Regions from separate parts of the Stenotrophomonas sp. C-A genome, predicted to be linked through region 3. Evidence: predicted binding sites of a transcription regulator. Region 3 holds the regulator's gene; each other region holds the start of a gene.
The links. The regulator FliA, encoded in region 3, starts transcription of late flagellar genes. The targets are predictions, from matches to a motif close to TAAAGTTTNNCNNNCNNNGGCCGATAA.
Positions count from the first base shown of each region.

Region 1 (6,997 bases), 800 kb from region 3:
GCCTTGCGTGCTGCTTCCGGGTCGCCCAGGTAGCGGAACGACTTCACCGTCAGGTCGTCGTTCAGTTCGAACAGCAGCGGGATGCCGGTCGGGATGTTCAGCTCGAGGATTTCCTCGCGCGAGACATTGTTGAGGTACTTGTACAGCGCGCGCAGCGAGTTGCCGTGGGCGGTGACCAGCACGGTCTTGCCGTCCTTCAGCTGCGGCGCAATGGCGTCGTGCCAGTACGGCAGCACGCGGTCCAGGGTCGTGGCCAGCGATTCGGTGCCCGGCAGCGCGTTGCGGTCCAGGCCGGCGTAGCGGCGGTCGTGGATCGGGTGGCCCGGATCGTCCAGATCCATGGCCGGCGGCGGGATGTCGTACGAACGACGCCACACCTTGACCTGGTCCTCGCCATGCTTGGCGGCGGTCTCGGCCTTGTCCAGGCCCTGCAGGCCGCCGTAGTGGCGCTCATTGAGCCGCCAGGACTTGTTCACCGGCAGCCAGTCCTGCTCCAGCTCGGCCAGCGCACCCTGCAGGGTGTGGATGGCGCGCTTGAGCACGGAAGTGTGGGCGACGTCGAACTGCAGGCCTTCCTCGCGCATCAGGCGACCGGCGGCGGCCGCTTCCCGGCGCCCCTGTTCGGTCAGGTCGACATCGACCCAGCCGGTGAAGCGGTTGTCCAGGTTCCACTGGCTCTGGCCATGGCGCAACAGTACGAGTTTACGGGTCACTGCAGGGTCTCCAACGCGAGGAAAGGCAGGCCGCCATTGTAGCCCCGGGCGCCACTCACCGGGCCGTGGCGCCGCGCATGCGATGCTGCGGCCAATGAATACGGTGATCGATCCCGGACGCTGGGAAGGCAGCGTCGCCACTGCCCGCGCGCAGCAGATCCAGCTTGCCGGCCGCGTGGAGCGCCAGGACCGCTTGCCCCGCGACATGCGCTGGCTGGCCGGGCTGGATGTCGGCTTTGAAGACAACGGCGCCATCACCCGCGCCGCGGCGGTGCTGCTGGATGCGAAGACGCTGCAGCCCGTGGCGCAGGAGATCGCGCGGATTCCTACGGTGATGCCCTACATCCCCGGCCTGCTCAGTTTCCGCGAGCTGCCGGCGCTGCTGGCGGCACTGGCGCTGCTGCCGCAGGCGCCGGATCTGGTGTTCGTCGATGGCCACGGCATCAGCCATCCGCGCCGGCTGGGCGTGGCCGCGCATCTGGGCGTGGTCACCGACCTGCCGAGCATCGGCGTGGCCAAGTCGAAGCTGGTGGGCCGGTTCGTCGAGCCGGGCGCCGAGGCCGGTGCACATACGCCGCTGTTGGATGGCGATGAACAACTGGGCTGGGTGCTGCGCAGCAAGGTGCGCTGCAAGCCGCTGTTCGTGGCCGGCGGCCATCGGGTCAGTGCCGATACCGCGCTGGCCTGGGTGCAGCGCACCCTGCGCGGTTACCGGCTGCCGGAGCCGACCCGGCTGGCGGATCGGCTGGCCTCGCGACGGGACGAATAGCTGCGGCGGGCATCGCCCGGCACGCGCGTCACCTTCGATCAGCGATGCACGTGACCGCGATGGCCCTGCGCGTCCTCACCGTGGTCATGGCCCTCATGGCCCTCGTGCTCGCCGCCCTTGGCCGGCACCGGCTCACCACAGGCTTCGCCGCAGTGGTCCGCTTCGATCTGCAGTGTCACGTGCTCGATGCCGAAGTCATCGTGCAGGCGCCCGCCCAGTTCACGGCGCAGCGCATCGGCATCGGTGCCGTCGCGCATCACGATGTGCGCGGTGAGCGCTGGGGTGCTGGAAGCAAGCGCCCACACGTGCAGGTCATGCACATCCAGTACCGCAGCGTGGCCGGACAGGCTGTCACGTACCCTGGCCACGTCCATGCCCTTGGGCACGCCTTCCAGCAGCACGTTGATCGCCTCACGCATCAACACATAGGTGCGCGGCAGCACCCACAGGCCGATCAGCACCGCCAGGATGGGATCGATCGGCTTCCAGCCGGTCCACTTGATCAACAGCGCACCAGCAATCACCGCCACCGAGCCAAGCATGTCCGCCCACACTTCCAGGTAGGCGCCCTTCACGTTGAGGCTCTCGCCGCTGCCGGCCTGCAGCAGGCGCATCGAGATCAGGTTGATGACCAGGCCCGCCGCGGCGATCACCAGCATGCCCGACGAGGCAATCTCCTGCGGCTCGCGGAAACGCCCAATGGCCTCCCACAGGATGTACCCGGCGACCACGAACAGCATCGCACCGTTGATCATCGCGCCCAGCGCTTCCAGGCGCGCATAGCCGTAGGTGCGGCGCGCGTCGGGCGGGCGACGGCTCAGCCGTACCGCGACCAGCGCGATCATCAGCGCCAGCGCATCGGTGGCCATGTGCGCCGCGTCGGACAGCAGCGCCAGGCTGTTGGTCCAGAACGCGCCCACCACCTCGACGACGAGGAAGGTGGAGGTCAGGCCGAGCGCCCACCACAAGGGTTTCTCGTGGCGGATCTCGGATGGCAGGTGATCGTGGTCGTGGCCCATGGCAACAGCTCCTTTGCGATGCGGTGCAGGCTACGCCGTGCTGGCGGGGGAGACTATTACGGTGTTTATAACATTGCAGGCGTACCGGTCCGGAGCCGCCAGGCATGCCTGGCGAGCCCCGTGGAACGACGCCGGCCTGGGGTCAGAACCCGAAGCGCAGGCTGGCCCAGTACGCGCGACCCGGCTCGTTGTAGGTCGCCGCACCGGCATCGCTGCTATTGGCCTCGCGGAACAGGCGCTTGTCGGCCAGGTTGTTGACGCCAAAGCCGAAGCTGACCGTCTCGGTCACCTTGTAGCGTGCGCTCACGCCCCAGATGTTGTACGCACCGCGATCCTGCAGTGCGATCGACGGGTCGCAGGTGCCGGTGCAGCGCGGGTCGTTGTTGATGTTGGTGGTGGCCGGCTTCTGCTTGCCATAGAACGTGCCGGTCAGCAGCAGCGACAGCTTGTCGGTGGCCTGCCAGTCCAGCATGGTGTTGATGGTGTACTTCGGGATCACCGACAGCGGCTGGCGCGTGGTCTTGTTCTCGTTCTCGACCATGTAGGTGAAGTTGTTGCTCCACTTCAGGCGGCTGCCCTGCTCGCCCAGCAGCGGGATCACCAGGTTGCCTTCAAGCCCCTGCACGATCGCCTTGGGTGCGTTCTCCCAGCGGAAGATGCGGCCCTTGGTGTCGGCGGTCAGCCCGATCTGGGTGTAGCCGGCCTGGATCTTGTCCTTGTAGTCGTTGTGGAAGTAGGTCAACGACGCCTGCCAGCCGCTCTGCGGTGCCCACTCGATGCCCAGTTCCTTGTTCAGGCTGGTTTCCGCCTTCAGGTCCGCGTTGCCGCGCATGTAGCAGCCGGCGCCCAGGCTCGGCAGTGCATTCGGGCAGCCATTGCCACGGGTGTAATACAGATAGTCCGGATTCGACTGGTACAGGTTCGGTGCCTTGAATGCACGGGCGATACCCCCCTTCACCACCCAGTCGCTGTTGATGCGGAACTGCGCATTGAGGCTGGGGCTGGTGTTGTTGCCGAACTGGCTGTGGTGGTCGAAGCGCAGGCCCGGGGTCACGATCCAGCGCTCACCCAGGTAGATGTTGTCTTCCACGAACACGGCGGTGGTCTGCGCGTCGGACTTGCCGCGCGCGCGATCGGCCGACAGCCCAGGAATGCCGCCGCCACTGCTGCTGGACTGGCTCATCGAGTACGGGTCGGTCAGCCGGCTGTCGAGGTACTCGAAGCCCAGCGTCCAGATGTTCTCGGCACCGCCCAGCGTGGTCGGGAAACTCACTTCGCCATCCAGCTGGTAGTTGCGCAGGCGCGAGGTCGACCAGTCGGTGCCGTTGAAGCTGCCCTCCGGGCCACCGGCCAGGCCTTCGTTGATGCGCGAGTTGTTCACCGCCTCCACTGCCGCCGTTACCCGCGAGGTCACATCACCCCAGCGGCCGCGATGGGTGATCGCGCCGGTGTTGCGGTACATGCGGTTGGTCTCGGCCTGCTGCTCGGCCAAGGCCCCCAGATCGATCGGTGTCGAGGTGCCGGTGGTGCTGACCGCGCGGTCACCTGCATAGATGTTGCCCTGGCGGCTGGTGCCGGCTTCGAACTCGACCACCTGGTTGGCGGTCACGTCCCAGCGCAGCAGCGCGTTGATGTCGCGGTTCTTGACGCCCTCGCGGCCGGCCGGCGGCACCGCGTTCGGATTGGTCGCGAAGTCACGGTTGAGTTCCAGCGAATCGGCGTCGGTCTTGTTGAGATTGCCGTACAGGCGGAACGACAGGGTGTCGGTCATCGGCCCGCTCAGCTGCAGGCCGACGCGCTCGCTGCCGCCTTCGGCGCTGTGCTCGGGCACCAGGCCATACAGGTCGACCGCACCGGTCAGGTCGCCGGTCGGGCGCTTGGTGATGATGTTGACCACGCCGCCAGAAGCACCCGAGCCATAGCGTGCCGCTGCCGGTCCGCGCAGCACTTCGATGCGCTCGATCATTTCCGCTGGCACCCAGTTGGTGTCACCGCGGGTATTACGCTCGCCGCTGCGGCCCATGCGCACGGCGTCACGTGCGCCGATGCGTTTGCCATCGACCAGGATCAGGGTGTTTTCCGGCCCCATGCCACGCAGATCGATCTGGCGGTTGTTGCCGTACTGGCCGGAAGCGCTGTTGCCGGTCAGGTTGACGCCCGGCATGGTGCGCAGCAGCTCGGCGATGTCGTTGGCCGGCGGGCGCCGGGCGATGTCCTCGGCGGTGATGGTCGAGGTACCCAGTGCCTGGCGCGCGATCTGCGAGGCGGTGACGTGCACCGTGTCGATATCGGTGGCGTCGGTTTCGGCCTGGGCGGTCAGGGCGCTGCCCGCCAGCAGGGCGGCAACGGCAAGCGCCAGCGGGCGCGGCGAAAGGACAACGGCAGGAGACATGATCAGGACCTTCTGGCAGGGCTACGGGGCCTCTGGCAAAGGGCTTGAGGCAACGACGAGGGGGGAGGCGGAACGGGCTGCAGGCACCTGCAGCCCGTTCCGTGCGCGCATTCTCCCACCAATGCGAGTGATTCTCAAATGCGTTCACTCATTGCCGCAGCGGCGCCGATGTGGTTTGCGCACCGTGCAACCCTGCACCGCGCGTAAACTGGCCGGCTAACCCGCCATCAACCGTACGCCGCCGCGGCCGATACCCGTGGTTTGCCGTACGCAGTCAGAGATCGACGTGGAAACACCCCAACTGGATGAAGCCAGCCAGCCGCTGGCCGAGGCCTGGCAGCATTGCCTGCTGCAGGCCGGCCCTGCCGCCACCGCGCTGCTCAGGGCCGCTGCCACCGATGCCCCACCCGCGCTGGCCCAGCGCTTTTACGAAGTGCTGCTGCAGGACGGGCGTGCACGCCGCTTCCTGTCCCACGACCAGGTCAAGCAGCGCCTGCAGCCGGCCATGCAGCGCTGGCTGGTGCAACTGCTGACCACCGACGCCTCCGGCATCGCCACCACCGTCGCCTCGCAGCGGGTGATCGGCGACGTACACGCGCGGGTCGGCATCCCGGTCGACCTGGTCACCCGCGGTGCGCGCGTGCTCAAGCACGAGCTGTTCGTGCGCCTGCGCGACGACGCGCCCGACAGCGCGACCGCGTTCGCCGCCATCGACTGCCTCAGCGCGATCATGGACATCGCCATGGAAGGCATGACCCTGGCCTACACCCATGCGCGCGAGCGCTCCACCCGTGCCGACGCCGCCTACCGGCTGTTCTCGCTGGTACAGAACGTCGGTACGGAACGCGAGCGTCAACGCGCACTGCTGCTGGACTGGGAGAACGCCCTGCTGTACGCACTCGCCGGTCATGTGCAGGCCAGCGACAACGCCAGCCTGGCCACCTCGGAGTTCGGCCTGTGGTTCACCCACAAGGGCATCCCCAGCTTCGGCGAAAGCAGCGAAACGCAGCAGGTGGGCCAGTTGATGGCCCGCATTGACGGCCACCTGCAGCGCGCGAGCGGCGATGCGCCGGCGCAGCGACTGGCCGTGCTGCCGGCCATCCGCGAGGACCTGGCTGCCATCCGAACCCTGATGACACTGCTGTTCGAGCGCATCGGCGAACTGGATGCCGGCAGCGATGCGCTGACCAATCTGCTCAACCGTCGCTTCCTGCCTACAGTGCTGCGCCGGGAAATCGAGCTGGCCACGCGCAACCGCACACCGTTCTCGCTGCTGCTGCTCGACCTGGATCATTTCAAGGCAATCAACGACGGCCATGGCCACGATGCCGGCGACCGCGCGTTGCAGCACGTGGCCGGCCTGCTCGGCCAGCTCACGCGTGGCAGCGACTACCTGTTCCGCTATGGCGGCGAAGAATTCGTGGTGGTGCTGGTGGCCGCCAGCGAATCGCAGGCGACCGTGATCGCCGAGAGCCTGCGCCGGCAGATCGCACAGTCGCCGGTAGCGCTGGCCAATGGCCAAGTGCTGGAACTGACCGCCAGCATCGGCGTGGCCGGTCACGATGGTCATCCGGATTACGAGCGGCTGATGGCACGTGCCGACGCCGCGATGTACGAGGCCAAGCGCAGCGGCCGCAACCGCGTGGTGGTGGCCAGCGAGGCATTGCAGGAAGCCCCCGGGCGGCGTGCGTTGCAGCGGTAACGCCGCGCGGCAGGCACCAGAGTCGACTGCCAGTCGACTATCGCGCGGAGCGCTGGCTTCTCGCGCTCCGCGGCAAGAGCAGTCGACCAACGGTCGACGCTACCGACAGCCGACGCCACCGACACCAACGTCAGCCGCTGCTTTCACCGCCACCACCCGCCATGCTGCCCACCACAGCAGCGCCAGCAACGCGATGCCTGCCCCCAGCAGGCACACTGCGGGCCAGCCATGCCGCACCTGCATCCAGGGCCCCGCCGCCGCGCCTGCACCACTGCCCACCGCATAGAACAGCATGTACAAAGCCACCAGGCGCCCATGCTGTTCTGCCGGTGCACGCAGCAGCAATGCCTGGTTCGAGACATGTAGTGCCTGGCCGCCGAGGTCGAGCACGACCACACCCAG
Region 1 is NZ_CM132916.1:1,429,048-1,436,044, reverse strand. It holds gene gpmA (2,3-diphosphoglycerate-dependent phosphoglycerate mutase) at 1-713, opposite strand, end outside; gene nfi (deoxyribonuclease V) at 808-1,482, shown strand; gene ACW5IY_RS06820 (cation diffusion facilitator family transporter) at 1,521-2,501, opposite strand; gene ACW5IY_RS06815 (TonB-dependent siderophore receptor) at 2,644-4,893, opposite strand; gene ACW5IY_RS06810 (GGDEF domain-containing protein) at 5,180-6,595, shown strand; gene ACW5IY_RS06805 (MFS transporter) at 6,695-6,997, opposite strand, start outside.
Region 1: the regulator FliA is predicted to act here: its motif matches at 5,121-5,147, upstream of ACW5IY_RS06810 (GGDEF domain-containing protein).

Region 2 (6,997 bases), 1.9 Mb from region 3:
GAGGGCAGCCTGACCACGCCCTTCACCCTGGGGGTTGAACACCAGTTCGCCGTGGGCGGCCAATGGAAGCGTCAGGAGCTGACCAACACCGACACCATCGGCCGCGCGCCGATCGACTATGCCGGCAATGCCGTCAGCGGCTCCGATCTGGAAGTGGATACCTGGGCCCTGTTCGTCGAAGACGAGCTGAAGCTGCACCGCACCCTGGCGCTGACTCTGGGCGCACGCCTGGACCACCATGAGAAGTTCGGCGGCCACGTCAGCCCGCGTGCCTACCTGGTCTGGCACCCGGCCGAGCAATGGACCATCCGCGGTGGCGTTTCCAAAGGCTTCCGCGCACCCAGCCTGACCGAGAATTCGGCGACCGCCGCCACCCAGTCCGGCGGCCGAGGCTGCACCTCGCTGATCCCGTTGGGTTATACCCGCGGTGGCTGCTACATGGCCGGCAACCCGGACCTGGATCCGGAAACCAGCACCAACCGCGAGATCGGCATCAGCTTCGACAACGACCTGGTCGATGCGGGCCTGACCTACTTCCATACCGACTTCAGGAACAAGATCGAGTACGCGCCCCTGGGCAAGTTCAACGGCATCTGGTGGACGCGCATGAGCAACGTGCAGCGCGCACGCACCAGCGGCATGGAAGGCAACCTCAATTTCCGCTTCGGCGAGCACTGGCGCTGGCGCACCTCGGCGACCTGGATGAAGGAAGCCAAGAACCTGACCACCGGCCGCAACCTGATCGATACCCCGGAATTCTCTGGCTATTCGTCGCTGGACTGGACGCCCAGTACGGTGTTTTCCAGCAGTCTGTCGGCGCAGTACACCGGCAAGCAGACCGGCACGGCGACGACCTTCCTCAAGGCCTACACGTTGTACGACCTGACTGCGGCCTGGAACGTCAACGAGGTACTGACCCTGCGTGGCGGCGTCAGCAACCTCGCCGACAAGAAGCTGTATGCCGAAGGCTCCACCGACTACTTCGTGGCCGGGCGCAGCTACTTCATGAGCATGACAGCGCGGTTCTGACCGGCGGCGCGCGCCGCGATCGCGCTGGCAGCACGCCAGCGCGATCGGCGGTGTTGCGGATTACTCGCTTTCCAGCGCGGCCGCGTTCTGCGTAGCGGCCGTGCGTGCACGGTCCATCGCTACCGCCAGTTGCTGGCGTGCGAGCAGTTGTTGTGCCTGCACCACTTCAGGTGTCGGCAGGAGCACCGGTCCCGGTGCGTTTTCCGGTGTAGCAGGTGTGGTCATGCAACCTCCATGGACATCCCGCTGCCACCCAGATCCAGCAGGGGCGGCAGCGGAACTGCGCACCCTATCCTAAAAACAAGGCGGATGGGTGACGGAGCGGCGCCCCGCCACACCACGTGGAACACGGCAGGCGTCACATTTTTGACGCCGGAGCTTGGATCCTGAATAGGACTTGTCCTATCATGAAAACGTTTTCCAACAGGGATGTTTCCCATGAATACCACTGACCTGTCCCAGTTCAGCCCGAAGTGGCAGTTCCGCTTCAACTTCTTCCGCCAGCACGGCGCCCCCAAGAATCCCGGCTTCAAGCAGGCCTGGAAGGCGCTGTCCTTCGGTGACCGCCTGAAGATCAACCTGAACTTCTTTGCGCTGTTCTTCGGCGCCATCTACCTGTTGATCCTGGGCATGTGGCGCAAGGCACTGGTGCTGATCGGCATCAACATCGTGCTGGCCATCGTCTCCATGTTCCTTCCGGACGTCGTGGGGCGGATGCTGTTCATCGCCATGAACCTGCTGGTCGCCTCCAGCACCAACTACAGCTATTACCTGGAGAAGGTGGAAGGACGCGCCAGCTGGAACCCGTTTGAAGGCATGTTCTGAGCCCTCAGAACTGCGCACGGATGCGCGGCAAGGATGCAATCGACGCCCGGCCCCCGCCGGGCGTCTTCGTTTGCGGGGTCAGGCCGCGCGGCGTGCCACGGCTGCCGGTTCGGCGTGCAGACGGAAGCGCGAGACCGCCACCGCCAGCTGCTCGGCCTGTTCTTCCATCGCACGCGCGGCGGCACTGGCTTCCTCCACCAGCGCGGCGTTCTGCTGGGTGGTCTCGTCCATCTGCACCACGGTCTGGTTGACCTGCTCGATACCCGCCGACTGCTCGCGGGAGGCCGCCGAGATCTCGGCCATGATCTCGTTCACTCGACCGACCTGGCCGACGATTTCCTGCATGGTGCGGCCCGCGCCGTGCACCAGCTGCGCACCGGCACCGACCTGCGCAACCGAGGCGTCGATCAGTTCCTTGATCTCCTTCGCCGCGCCCGCCGAGCGCTGGGCCAGCGCGCGCACTTCGCTGGCGACCACGGCGAATCCACGGCCCTGTTCGCCGGCACGCGCCGCTTCCACCGCCGCGTTCAACGCCAGGATATTGGTCTGGAACGCGATGCCGTCGATCACCGAAATGATCTCCGCAATGCGCTGCGACGAGGCCTCGATCTGCTCCATGGTCTGCACCACCTGGCTGACCACCTGCCCGCCTTCGCTGGCCACACCCGCTGCGGAGCCGGCCAGGGTGTTGGCCTGCAGCGCGTGATCGGCATTCTGGCGCACCGTGGAGGTCAGCTCCTCCATCGAGGCCGCGGTCTCTTCCAGGTTCGCTGCCTGCTGCTCGGTACGGCGCGACAGGTCACTGTTGCCCGCGGCAATCTCACCCGCCGCCAGGCGGATGCTGGCCGCCGACTGCTGGATCTGGCCGACGATCTGGGTCAGCTGCTGCACGGTGCTGTTGGCATCGTCGCGCATCACCGCGAACACACCGTGGAAGTCGCCCTGCATGCGCGCGCTGAGATCGCCTGCGGCGATCGCGCGCAGCAGCGTCGACAGCTCGGCCAGGTTGTGGTCGCTGACCTGCATCATGGTATTGAGGGTTTCCACCATGCGGCGGAAGTCGTGGTCGAAGCGCAGCGTGTCGCCGCGCACCGCGAAATCGCCGGCGGCGGCGGCGGCGGCCAGCTGCTGGATCTGATCGTTGATCGCCGCCAGGTTGCTCTTGGTGGTGGCCATCGCAGCGGTGAACACCGCCTTCTCGCCCGGCAGCGCTTCCATGTCCACGCTCAGGTCACCCACCGCATAACGCTGCATCACGTCGACCAGGCGCTGGGTGACGGCGTTGCTGGAGGCCACCAGCTGGTTGCTGTCGGCCACCATCCGGCCGTATTCGCCCGGGAACGCCGCGGCGTCCATGCGGTAGCTGATTTCGCCGGCGTCATGGCGACGCGCCATCTCCGCCTGCGCCGCCATCACCGACTGCAGCTGACCCCGCATGCCCTGCATCGCATCCAGCAGGCGGCCCACTTCGTCGTTGCTGCGTGCCGGCAGGGTGCTGTCCAGCTTGCCTGCGGCGACGTCGCCGGCCACGCGCACGGCTTCGGCCAGTGGGCGGATCGCCAACCGGCGCAGCAGCACATAGACACCGGCACTCAGTGTCAGCGCGGCCACCACGCCAACCAGCAGGGTCAACCACAGCAGCTGGCGCGCCTCGGCCACGATCACCGCGTGTGGCATCACCACGCCCAGCGCGAAGCGCTGCGGCGCATCGCCCACGCGCAGCGGCACGTACACGCGCACGTTGCCTGCCGCATCCGGAGTGAAGGCTTCGAACCGGCGGTCGGCGGCGATGTCGGCCAGCATGCTGCGGGTCAATGCGTCGTTGCGCGGCTTGCCGATCTCGGCGGCGTTCGCCGAGGCCAGCACCACGCCGTTCGGCGAGAGCAGTTCGACGCGCCCGGCGCCCATCGGCTTCAGCGTGGCCAGGTGCTTCTGCAGCGCCGCCAGCGAGAAATCGACGGTGAATACACCGAGGAACGTGCCGTTCTCGATGATCGGAGTGCTCAGCGTACTCATCAGCACCTGCTGGCCGGCGATGTCGTAGGCATAAGGTTCACTGACCTTGGGCAGCTTGTCGCGGCTGGGCACCACGTACCAGTCGGCCGAGCCGTCAGCGGCTTCGGTGTAGTCGGTCATGGTCGACTGCTGCGGCTTGCCGTCATGCCAGGCCCAGTAGCTCATGTAGCGGCCGCTGGCATCGTGCATCTCGGTATTGGCGAACTCGGCATCCTTGCCGTCGAAGGCGTTGGCTTCCCACATGGTGCTCTTGCCCAGCCATTCGGGATGGCTGCGCAGCTGCTCGCCCAGCACGGCCGCCAGGCTGGCGCGATCAGGCGCGTCACCCCGCGCACGCTGGGCGAGCACGGCCTCGACCATGGCGTCGTTGCTTGCAAAGGCGGTGCCCAGATCGGCCGCGACCTGGCGGGCTTCGGCGGTGGCCTCGCTGGCCATGGTCTGGCGCGAGGCATCGATCAGGCTGGCGCTGGCCTGGCGGTAGATCAGGAGCGCGGTCAGGCCGAAGCACAGCAGCGCGATCACAGCGGTGCCCAGCATCAGCTTGTGGGCGATGCTGCCCGGGCGGCGGGCAGCGGCGGAACGGGGAGAAGGCATGGAAGGGTCCGCAAGGCAGTTCAGGACGACCGGCACCGCGAGGGCACCGCGCAGGTGCGCGATCCGTCGCGCAGGCCACCGGCCGCCGGGACCCGCCCGGCGCTGGAAGCGCACCGGGTTAGCGGCCGCCTGCGAACGAGGTTGAGGCGCTCCGCCTGCACATTCCTGAACCTGCTCAGGGTCGGGTCAGGAACCCGCCCCGTTCCGTCCTATTCGGCAACCCGATCCTTGATCCACTGCGCCCGAGGCAGCACCTCGATGCTGCCAGCCGCGTACTGCTGCAGCACGTCGTCCGGGCCGAAGCGCGGCTGCCAGCCCAGTGTGCTGCGCATCAGTGCACTGTCGTAGACGCGGTCGATGCTCAACGGCAGCGGCCAGCCGCGGCGCTCGAACTCGGCCAGCAGCTGCGGGGCGCGGCGGGCCAGTACCCGGCGGGGCTGGGTCGCCAGTTCCAGGCAATCCTCGCGCAGGAACGGTGTCGGTGCGCAGGCGATGTAGCGTGCGAAGGCAGCGCCCTCATCGTGCAGCAGCGCGGCATGTGCACTGGCCACGTCGCGCGCGTCGATGCCGCGGTGCAGGCGGAACATCGCCATCCGCTCCGGTGGCTCGGGGAAGCAGCGGGCCATGCGCAGCACGCGCACGCTGAAGCCCGGTGCCACGGCGGCTTCGGCCAACGCCTCTGCCTGCAGCTTGCTGCGATGGTAGATCGTGCGCGGCAACGGCTCGGTATCTTCATCGATCCAGCGGCATCCGCCCGCCACTACCGCATGGCCATACAGCGCCGTGGTGCTGGTCAGCACGAAGCGACGTGCACCGGCCTCGCGGGCAGCCTGCAACAGGTGTGCGGTCGCCTCCACATTGATCTGCTGGAATACCGCATCCGGCACCAGGCCGACATGAGGTGCGTGCAGGGCGGCGGTATGGATCACCGCATCGACCCCCTGCACCGCCCGCGTCACGGCCTGACGATCGGTGACATCGGCAATGATGCGGGTGGTGGCAAATGGGCTGCGATCCAGCCCCACCACTTCGTGGGCCGCCGCCAGCGCGCCGAAGATCGCACGCCCGATCCGCCCGGAACTGCCGGTCAACAGAATCTTCATTGAGTCCATTCACTCGAAGCGCCCGGGAACTACCGGGATGCTTCGATTCTAGGCACGCTGCATGTCGTCTGCGATAGGGTGCGGTTGCAATTGTGCGTTCATTTTGGCGATGCCGATCGGGCCAGCAGCTTCCGGGCGACGAACAGCGGATCGTCACCGCCTGCCGCATCAGGCGTGACCCCGGTACGTTCCCAGTTGGTTCCGGTACGAAGGTTGATCGGCTGCCGGTCGGGAATGCTGATCTGATAGCCCTCCGGCAGCAGCACAGGATCATCGAACATATGTGCCGCGCCGCCACTTCGACTCCCAACGACACGTGCCCGCCCCTGCGCCTGCAGCGAGTACGCGACGAATTCGGCGGCCGAGCCGGTGCGGCGGTCGATCAGCACCACCAGCGGCTTCAGGTACAGCCCCAGGCTCGCCGGTGGCAACGGTACCGGACTGCGTTGGCCACGTTGTTGCAGTGACTGCACCTGGGTGATCTCCGCCGCCAGCAGGGTCCGCACCAGCAGGTCCGCACTGCCGTCATCACCACCACCGTTCTGGCGCAGATCGAGCACCAGCCCATCGGTGTCGGCCAGCAGGGTGAAGGCCGCGGCCAGCTTCGGCCGGGCCAGATCGAGCGGATAGAAGGTGCTCAGGCGCAGGTAGCCGATGTTGCCTTCCAGCACCCGCACCTCGCGCACGCCCGCGCCATTGCTGCGTGCATCCGCGCGCCAGGCCATCAGCCAGTCGTCCTGGCCGGCGCTGGCATCCACGCGCTCGACATGGAAGTGGCCATCGAACACGTCCAGATCCTGGTTCAGGCGTGCGCTGAACGCCTTCGGGTCCGCGCAGCTGTCCGCATAGCGCTGCTGGGCGGACCAGCCGCGCACTGCCTCGGCAATGCGCGCGCCTTCGGCCACGTCCAGGTACTGCGCCTGTATCGCCGTGGCCGCCGCCTGCAGCACCGCGTCCTGGACCGGGCAGGACGCCGCCAGCAGCGCGCCCAGCATCCACGAAACCGCCATGACCGCACCCCATGTTGATGATATGTAAGTGCTTATATATCATCGCCAGCATGGATCTCCAACACGCCACCCTGGGAACGCTGCTGCGGGCCCTGCTCGACCAGCTCGACCCGGCGGTCGAACAGGCCTACCGCGACCTGAAACTGGACTACCGCCCGCGCTACACCCCGGTGCTGCGCACGCTGATGGCGCAAGGCCCCTGCCGCATCAAGGACCTCGCACTGGCCTGCGGGCTCAGCCATTCGGCACTCAGCCAGACGGTTTCAGCAATGGTGCGCGACGGCTGGCTGCACGCTGCGGTCGGTGAAGACAGCCGTGAGCGCATCCTGCAATTGAGCCCGCGCGCACTGCAGGCGCTGCCGGCGCTGCAGGCGCAGTGGCAGGCCACGGCACGCGCGGCGCGCAGCCTCGATGCCGATC
Region 2 is NZ_CM132916.1:4,113,465-4,120,461, forward strand. It holds gene ACW5IY_RS19075 (TonB-dependent receptor domain-containing protein) at 1-1,029, shown strand, start outside; gene ACW5IY_RS19080 (hypothetical protein) at 1,090-1,254, opposite strand; gene ACW5IY_RS19085 (DUF2628 domain-containing protein) at 1,468-1,854, shown strand; gene ACW5IY_RS19090 (methyl-accepting chemotaxis protein) at 1,933-4,464, opposite strand; gene ACW5IY_RS19095 (NAD-dependent epimerase/dehydratase family protein) at 4,674-5,567, opposite strand; gene ACW5IY_RS19100 (S41 family peptidase) at 5,666-6,577, opposite strand; gene ACW5IY_RS19105 (MarR family winged helix-turn-helix transcriptional regulator) at 6,628-6,997, shown strand, end outside.
Region 2: the regulator FliA is predicted to act here: its motif matches at 4,583-4,609, upstream of ACW5IY_RS19090 (methyl-accepting chemotaxis protein).

Region 3 (6,997 bases):
TGCGACCGCGGTCGGCGCGTTGCCACCATGCAGCTGGTCGAGCAGGGCCTCGAATTCGTCGTCGGTGATCAGGTCGCTGCCACCCGCGGCGGGTGCTGCTGCGGCGGCGGGTGCCGCCACGGCACCGCCGTGCACGTCGAACTGGGCGATCAGGTCCGGCGGCGCATAGCCCGGCTCGGTGCCGGAGGAAACTGCATCCAGCATCGACTGCAGGTAGTCCAGCGATTGCTGGGCCGCGTCGAAGTGATGGGCCTGCAGCACCGCCTGGCCGGCACGCGCGGCGCCCAGCGCTTCTTCAGCGGCATGGCACAGCTCCACCATGGCGGTGACGCCGAGGAAGCCGGCGCCGCCCTTGAGCGTGTGATAGCCGCGGAACACCGCGTTGAGCTGATCGCTGTCCTGCGGTGCCTGCTCCAGCGACACCAGCTGTTCGCCGAGGCGATCCAGGATTTCCTGTGCCTCGATGATGAAATCGGCAGTGATGTCGTCGGATACCGCGCTCATGCTTACAGCCCCAGATCCGACAACAGGTCGTCGGCGTCGTTCTGCGAGACCGCGTGGCGGTCCAGTCCCTTCAGTGCCGGCCCGGCCAGTTCCGGGTCGGTGCGATGCTGTTCCGGCGGCAGGCCGAGCGCGCCGAAGCCTTCGTGCACGCGGCGGACGATGCCGACCACGCGACGGATGATCTGCCCGGTCAGGTCCTGGTAGCTCTGGGTCAGGGCGATCTCGGTCAGGTTGTGGCGGATGCGCTCGAGCTGCGCGTCCTGGCCCGGCTGCAGGCCTTCGGCGCGCAGCTGTTCGGTCAGGTTGCGGCATTCCTCGGCCAGGTCCAGGGTGCGGTGTGTGGCCTGTTCGGTCATCGCCACCACGTGGTCCAGGCGCGCGCAGGCATCGTCCAGCTCGCCGGCTTCGCTCGGCACGGTCGGCAGTTCACCCAGCGCCTGTCCCAGCTCGCGGGCCAGCCGCGAAAGACCGCTCATCATCGGCTGCGTGCGCAGCGCGACCAGTCCGTCGATGCGTTGCCGCCAGGCGGCTTCGTCACCGGACTCCAGCGCGTCCAAGGCCTCCTGCAGGCGCAGGGCGAGGGCGTTCTTGTCGACCGTGGTATCCATCAGGCGCTGGCCGCCAGGCGTTCGAAGATCTTGCCCAGCTTCTCTTCCAGCGTCTGCGCGGTGAACGGCTTGATGATGTAGCCGTTCACGCCGCTCTGGGCGGCTTCGATGATCTGCTCGCGCTTGGCTTCGGCGGTGACCATCAGCACCGGCAGCGTCTTCAGCTTGGCGTCGGCGCGGATCGCCTTCAGCAGCTCGATGCCGGTCATCACCGGCATGTTCCAGTCGGTCACCACGAAATCGAACGGCTGGCTCTGCAGCAGCGACAGCGCGGCATGCCCGTCCTCGGCTTCGGCGGTATTGGTGAAGCCCAGATCGCCCAGCAGGTTCTTGACGATTCGACGCATGGTCGAGAAGTCGTCGACGATCAGGATGCGCATGTTCTTGTTCAAAGCAGAATTCCTTTGTTGTTCATTCCGGACGGCCGGGGGCAGCCGCCTCGGGGATGTTCATTCTTCGAGGCCGGCGTCGGCGGCCTCGAACAGCTTCAGCCGGCCACGCAGGCGCAGTACCGCCTGGCCGTGGATCTGGCAGACCCGCGACTCGCTCACACCGAGCACCGCGCCGATCTCCTTCAGGTTCAGTTCCTGCTCGTAGTACAGCGAGAGCACCAGCTGTTCGCGCTCGGGCAGGTGGCCGATGGCCTTGCCCAGCTCGCGGCCGAACTCGCCGCGCTCCAGCACCTGCTGCGGGGTTGGGCCGCCCTGGGCCACGGTGTCCAGCTCGCCCTGGTCCTCGATGCGCGATTCAAGGCTCAGTACCTGGCCACGGGCAGCGTCTTCCATCAGCCGCAGGTACTCGGGCAATGGCATCTCCATCGCGGCGGCCACTTCGGTGGCGCTGGCGGCACGGCCACTGCTCTGTTCCAGGCGGCGGATGGTGGCGGCGGCATCACGTGCACGGCGGTGCACCGAGCGCGGCACCCAGTCGCCACGGCGGATCTCATCGATCATCGAACCGCGGATGCGGATCGAGGCGTAGGTCTCGAACGAAGCACCCTGGTCGGCGTCATAGCTGCGCGAGGCTTCGATCAGCCCCATCATGCCGGCCTGGATCAGGTCGTCGACCTCGACGCTCGCCGGCAGGCGTGCGGCCAGGTGGTGGGCGATGCGCCGCACGAGGTCCGAATGCTGGGCGATGACCTCGTTGGCCGCCGTGCGCTGGACTTCCCGGTACTGGGCTGCGCCTTTCATGCGGCCACCCCGCGCTGCTTGAGGATACGCTCGAGGAAGAACTCGACGCCGCCACGCGGTTCGGTCGGCGCCTGCCAGCGTGCGGTGCGGCGGGCAATCTCGGTGATCGCCAGCGCGGCCGGGCTGGACGGGTAGGCCTTCACCACCGGCTGCTGGCGCTGCACCGACAGACGCAGCCAGTCATCCTGCGGCACGCAGCCCAGGTAGTTCAGCGAGACATCGGCAAGGAACTTCTCGCACACGCGGGTCAGCTTCTCGTACAGCACGCGGCCTTCGTTGGGGTCGCGCACCATGTTGGCAACCACCTGGATGCGGTCCACGCCGCGTTCGCGCGACAGCACCTTGATCAGCGCATAGGCGTCGGTGATCGAGGCCGGCTCGTCACAGACCACCACCACGGTGTCCTGCGCGGCCTGGCAGAAGGTCAGCACGCCATCGGTGATGCCGGCGGCGGTGTCGACCACCATGATGTCCAGTTCGCGTTCCAGCTCGGAGAATACGTTGACCAGGCCGACGTGCTCGGCCGGGGCCAGTTCGGCCATGTGGCGGCGGCCAGATGCGGCCGGGACCACCAGCACGCCGTTCGGGCCTTCGACGATGACGTCATCCAGCGTGCAGCGGCCGGCGACCAGGTCTGCCAGGGTAAAGGTGGGGTTCAGGCCCAGGATCACGTCGATGTTGGCCAGGCCGAGGTCGGCGTCCAGCAGCAGCGTGCGCTTGCCCATGCCAGCCAGCGCCACGGCCAGGTTGGCCGAAACGTTGGTCTTGCCCACGCCGCCCTTGCCGCCAGTGACGGCAATGGTGCGCACAGGGCCGAGCGGCTCGCTGCGGGTGGCCGACAGCGGGAAGGTCTTGGTCAGCTTGGCGTACTCACGCGACGGCATGGTTCAACTCCGGGTTGCAGGGCATATCGGCCGCGCGGCGCAAATCTTCAAGGCGAAGTACGAGATTGGCTGCACTGGCCCGGTGCAGGTCCTCCGGAACGTCCTGGCCATCGGTCACCCAGGTGATCGGCAGGGCGTGGTCCACGGCCACCGACAGGGCATTGCCGAAGCGGCCGGTCTCGTCCAGCTTGCTCAGTACCAGGCCCTGCAGGTTGGCAGCGCCGAAGCGGCGGACCACCTCGTCCATGTCGCCGAAGCTGGTATTGGCCGGCAGCACCAGCAGCGTGCGGACCTGGCGGGCGGCGCGCAGCCACTGCAGCTGGGCGGCCAGTGCGCGGTCGCGCGGGCCCAGGCCGGCGGTGTCGATCAGTACCAGCTTGTAGTCCTTCAGGCGTTCCAGCAGCTGGTCCAGGTCGGTGCCGCTGTTGGCCTCGTGCACCGCGATGCCGAGCTGGCGGCCGTAGCCGTACAGCTGCTCGCGGGCACCGATGCGGGTGGTGTCGGTGGTGACCAGGGCCACATCACGCGGCGCGTGCTTCTCGGCGAAGCGCGAGGCCAGCTTGGCGATGGTGGTGGTCTTGCCGGCGCCGGTCGGGCCAACCAGGGCGATCACGCCACCTTCCTCCAGCGGGTCGACCGGGGCGATCGGCAGCTTGCGCGAGATCAGCCCCAGCATCAGGCCGCGGCCGCGGTGAGCCTCGGTCTCCAGCGGGATCTGCATGGCCACGTCGCGGGCCAGGCCGGCGTCGAAGCCGTACTCGTCCATCAGGTCCAGCGCAGTAGCGCGCACCGGGCAGCCGCGCAGGCGCTCGTCGGTGAAGCGGTTCATTTCGCGCTCGATCACATGGCGCATGCCGGCCACTTCCTGGCGCAGCTGGCGGATCTCGGCGTCGTCCTGGGCAACCACGGTCAGCGTCGGTGCCGGGGCCAGTACCGGTGCCGGGCTGGTTTCGTCACTGGCTTCAGCCGGTGCCGGTTCGCTGGCGGTGATCCCGGGCTGCACATCAGCCACAGCAGCGGTCGGCAGCGGTGGCGGCTGCACAGCCGGTGCCGGGCTTTCGTGATGCGCCTCGTGCGGCGGATCGATCTGGAAGTGGGCGCGGTTGGCCGGCACAGCGTTGGCAGGTGCCGGTGCAACGGAGGCTTCAGCGTACGGAGCGAAGATCTGTTCCGGCAGCGCCGGTTCGTTGACGGCGGCGCGCGCCAGGGTGGCGGCAAAGCCAGTGCTGCCACGGGTCGGCACGATCTCGTCGGCGCTGTCCAGGGTGCGGCCGGTGGCACCAACGGCCGCACGGGCGAGGGCGGCCACGGCCGAGGTGGTGGCGGCGACCGGTTCCGGCGCCGGGGTGCTGCTGCGGCGGCGGGTGACGGCGGCGATCACCGCGTCGGCGGCGGTGCGCGGCTTGGGTGCCGGCGGCGGAGCGACGTCACGGCGCGAGGCTTCCAGTGCACGCTGCACGGCGCTCTCGTCATAGTTCGCGGCGGCGACGATCTCGATGCCTTCCTCGATCCGGCGGTTGGACAGGATCACGGCGTCAGGACCATGTTCCTTGCGCACCAGGTTCATGGCCGAGCGCATGTCGGCGGCGACGAATCGTTTGATTTTCATGCTGTGGTCACGGGACGAAGACGGCGGGGTGGCGGTCGGAGAACTCGGGTGGTCGGTGGTCTGCACGGTGCGGGTTCCCCTTGGTATCTGTCTGTTGCGTTGGTTCGAAAGTGGTGTCTGTTTTCTGGCGCATCGGAGAGCGGTGTCAGCTGATCGTTCCGACCAGCTTCAGGCGCTTGTCCTCCGGCACCTCGCTGTACGCCAGGACCGACAGCGACGGAACGCTGTGGCGGACCAGGCGCGCCAGCGCGGCGCGCACCGGGCCCGGTACCAGCACGACCGCCGGCTCGTTTCGCGCTTCCTGCTTGCTGACACATTCGGCCAGGCTCTGGTGCAGTCGCTCAGCGAGTCCGGGTTCCAGCGCGGCGCCGTTGCCCTGCGTGGACTCCTGCAAGACACGTTCCAATTGCGGGTTGAGGGTGAACACCGGCAGCTCCGCCGACATTCCGGCGATCTCCTGCACGATGAAGCGGCCCAGTGCGGTGCGCACGGCGGCGGTCAGCACAGCCGGGTCCTGGCTGTTCGGCGCGTGTTCGACCAGGGCTTCGGCGATCTTGCGCAGCTGGCGGATCGGAATGCGCTCGACCAGCAGGTTCTGCAGCACGCGCACCACCGCCGACAGCGGCAGAGCCTTTGGCGTCAGATCTTCGACGAGCTTGGGCGCGCTCTTGGCCAGGTTGGCCAGCAGGTGCTGCACTTCCTCGTGGCCGAGCAGTTCCGGTGCGTGTTCGCGGATCAGGTGCGAGAGGTGGGTAGCGACCACGGTGGCCGGGTCGACCACGGTGTAGCCCAGCGTTTCGGCCTGGGCGCGCTGGTGCGGCTGGATCCAGGTGGCATCCAGGCCGAACGCGGGGTCCTTGCCGGCGATGCCTTCCAGCGCGCCGAGCGCACTGCCCGGGTCCAGTGCCAGTTCGCGGTCCGGATGGATCTCGGCGGTGGCCACCGGCACGCCGTGCACCAGCACGCGGTAACCATTGGCCGGCAACTCCAGGTTGTCGCGGATGTGCACCGAGGGAATCAGGAAGCCCACGTCCTGGGTCAGCTTGCGGCGCACGCCCTTGATGCGCGCCATCAGCTCACCGCCCTGGTTGCTGTCCACCAGCGGAATCAGCCGGTAGCCGACCTCCAGGCCCAGCGGATCGACCGGGCGCAGCTCGTCCCAGCTCAGCTCGGCGGTCGGTGCCGGCGCGGCAGGGCGGCCCAGCGCATTGAGTGCGGCGGCGTCGTTGCCTGCGGCTGCCGGATCGGTGGCGGCGGTCTTGCCCTTGCGGTAGACCTTCCAGGCGATGAAGCCGAGGATCGCGGACAGCGTCAGGAAGGCGACGTTGGGCATGCCCGGCACCAGGCCGACCACGCCGATGATGCCGGCGGTGATCGCCAGTGCGCGGTACTGGCCGAACACCTGGCCGGTCATGGCCTGGGCCATGTCCTGCGAACGCGAGGCGCGGGTGACCAGCATTGCCACCGCGCTGGACACCAGCAGTGCCGGCAGCTGCGCCACCAGGCCGTCACCGATGGAGAGCAGGGTGTAGGTGGCGGCGGCGTCGCCGAACGGCATGCCATGCTGCAGCACGCCCACGGCCAGGCCGCCGAGCATGTTGATGAACAGGATCAGGATGCCGGCGATGGCGTCGCCGCGGATGAACTTGCTGGCGCCGTCCATCGCGCCGTAGAAGTCGGCTTCCTCGCGGACTTCTTCACGGCGCAGCTTGGCTTCTTCACGCGTCAGCAAACCGGCGTTGAGGTCGGCGTCGATCGCCATCTGCTTGCCCGGCATGGCGTCCAGGATGAAGCGCGCGGTTACTTCCGAGACGCGGCCGGCGCCCTTGGTGATGACCACGAAGTTGATGATGGTGAGGATCGCGAACACCACGATGCCGACCGCGTAGTTGCCACCGATCACGAATTCACCGAACGCGGCGATCACCTTGCCGGCCGCGTCGTGGCCGTTCTGGCCGTTGAGCAGGATCACGCGGGTGGACGCCACGTTCAGCGCCAGCCGCAGCATGGTGGTGATCAGCAGCACGATCGGGAAGATGGTGAAGTCCAGCGGGCGCTTCACGTAGACCACCGCCAGCAGCACCATCAGCGAGATGGCGATGTTGAAGGTGAACAACGCGTCGAGCACGGGGGCGGCCAGCGGCACCACGACCATGGCCAGCAGGGCCAGCACGATCAGCGGTGCGCCAAGGCCCTGGC
Region 3 is NZ_CM132916.1:2,225,937-2,232,933, forward strand. It holds gene ACW5IY_RS10515 (chemotaxis protein CheA) at 1-504, opposite strand, end outside; gene ACW5IY_RS10520 (protein phosphatase CheZ) at 507-1,112, opposite strand; gene cheY (chemotaxis response regulator CheY) at 1,112-1,504, opposite strand; gene ACW5IY_RS10530 (RNA polymerase sigma factor FliA) at 1,562-2,305, opposite strand; gene ACW5IY_RS10535 (MinD/ParA family ATP-binding protein) at 2,302-3,189, opposite strand; gene flhF (flagellar biosynthesis protein FlhF) at 3,176-4,798, opposite strand; gene flhA (flagellar biosynthesis protein FlhA) at 4,944-6,997, opposite strand, start outside.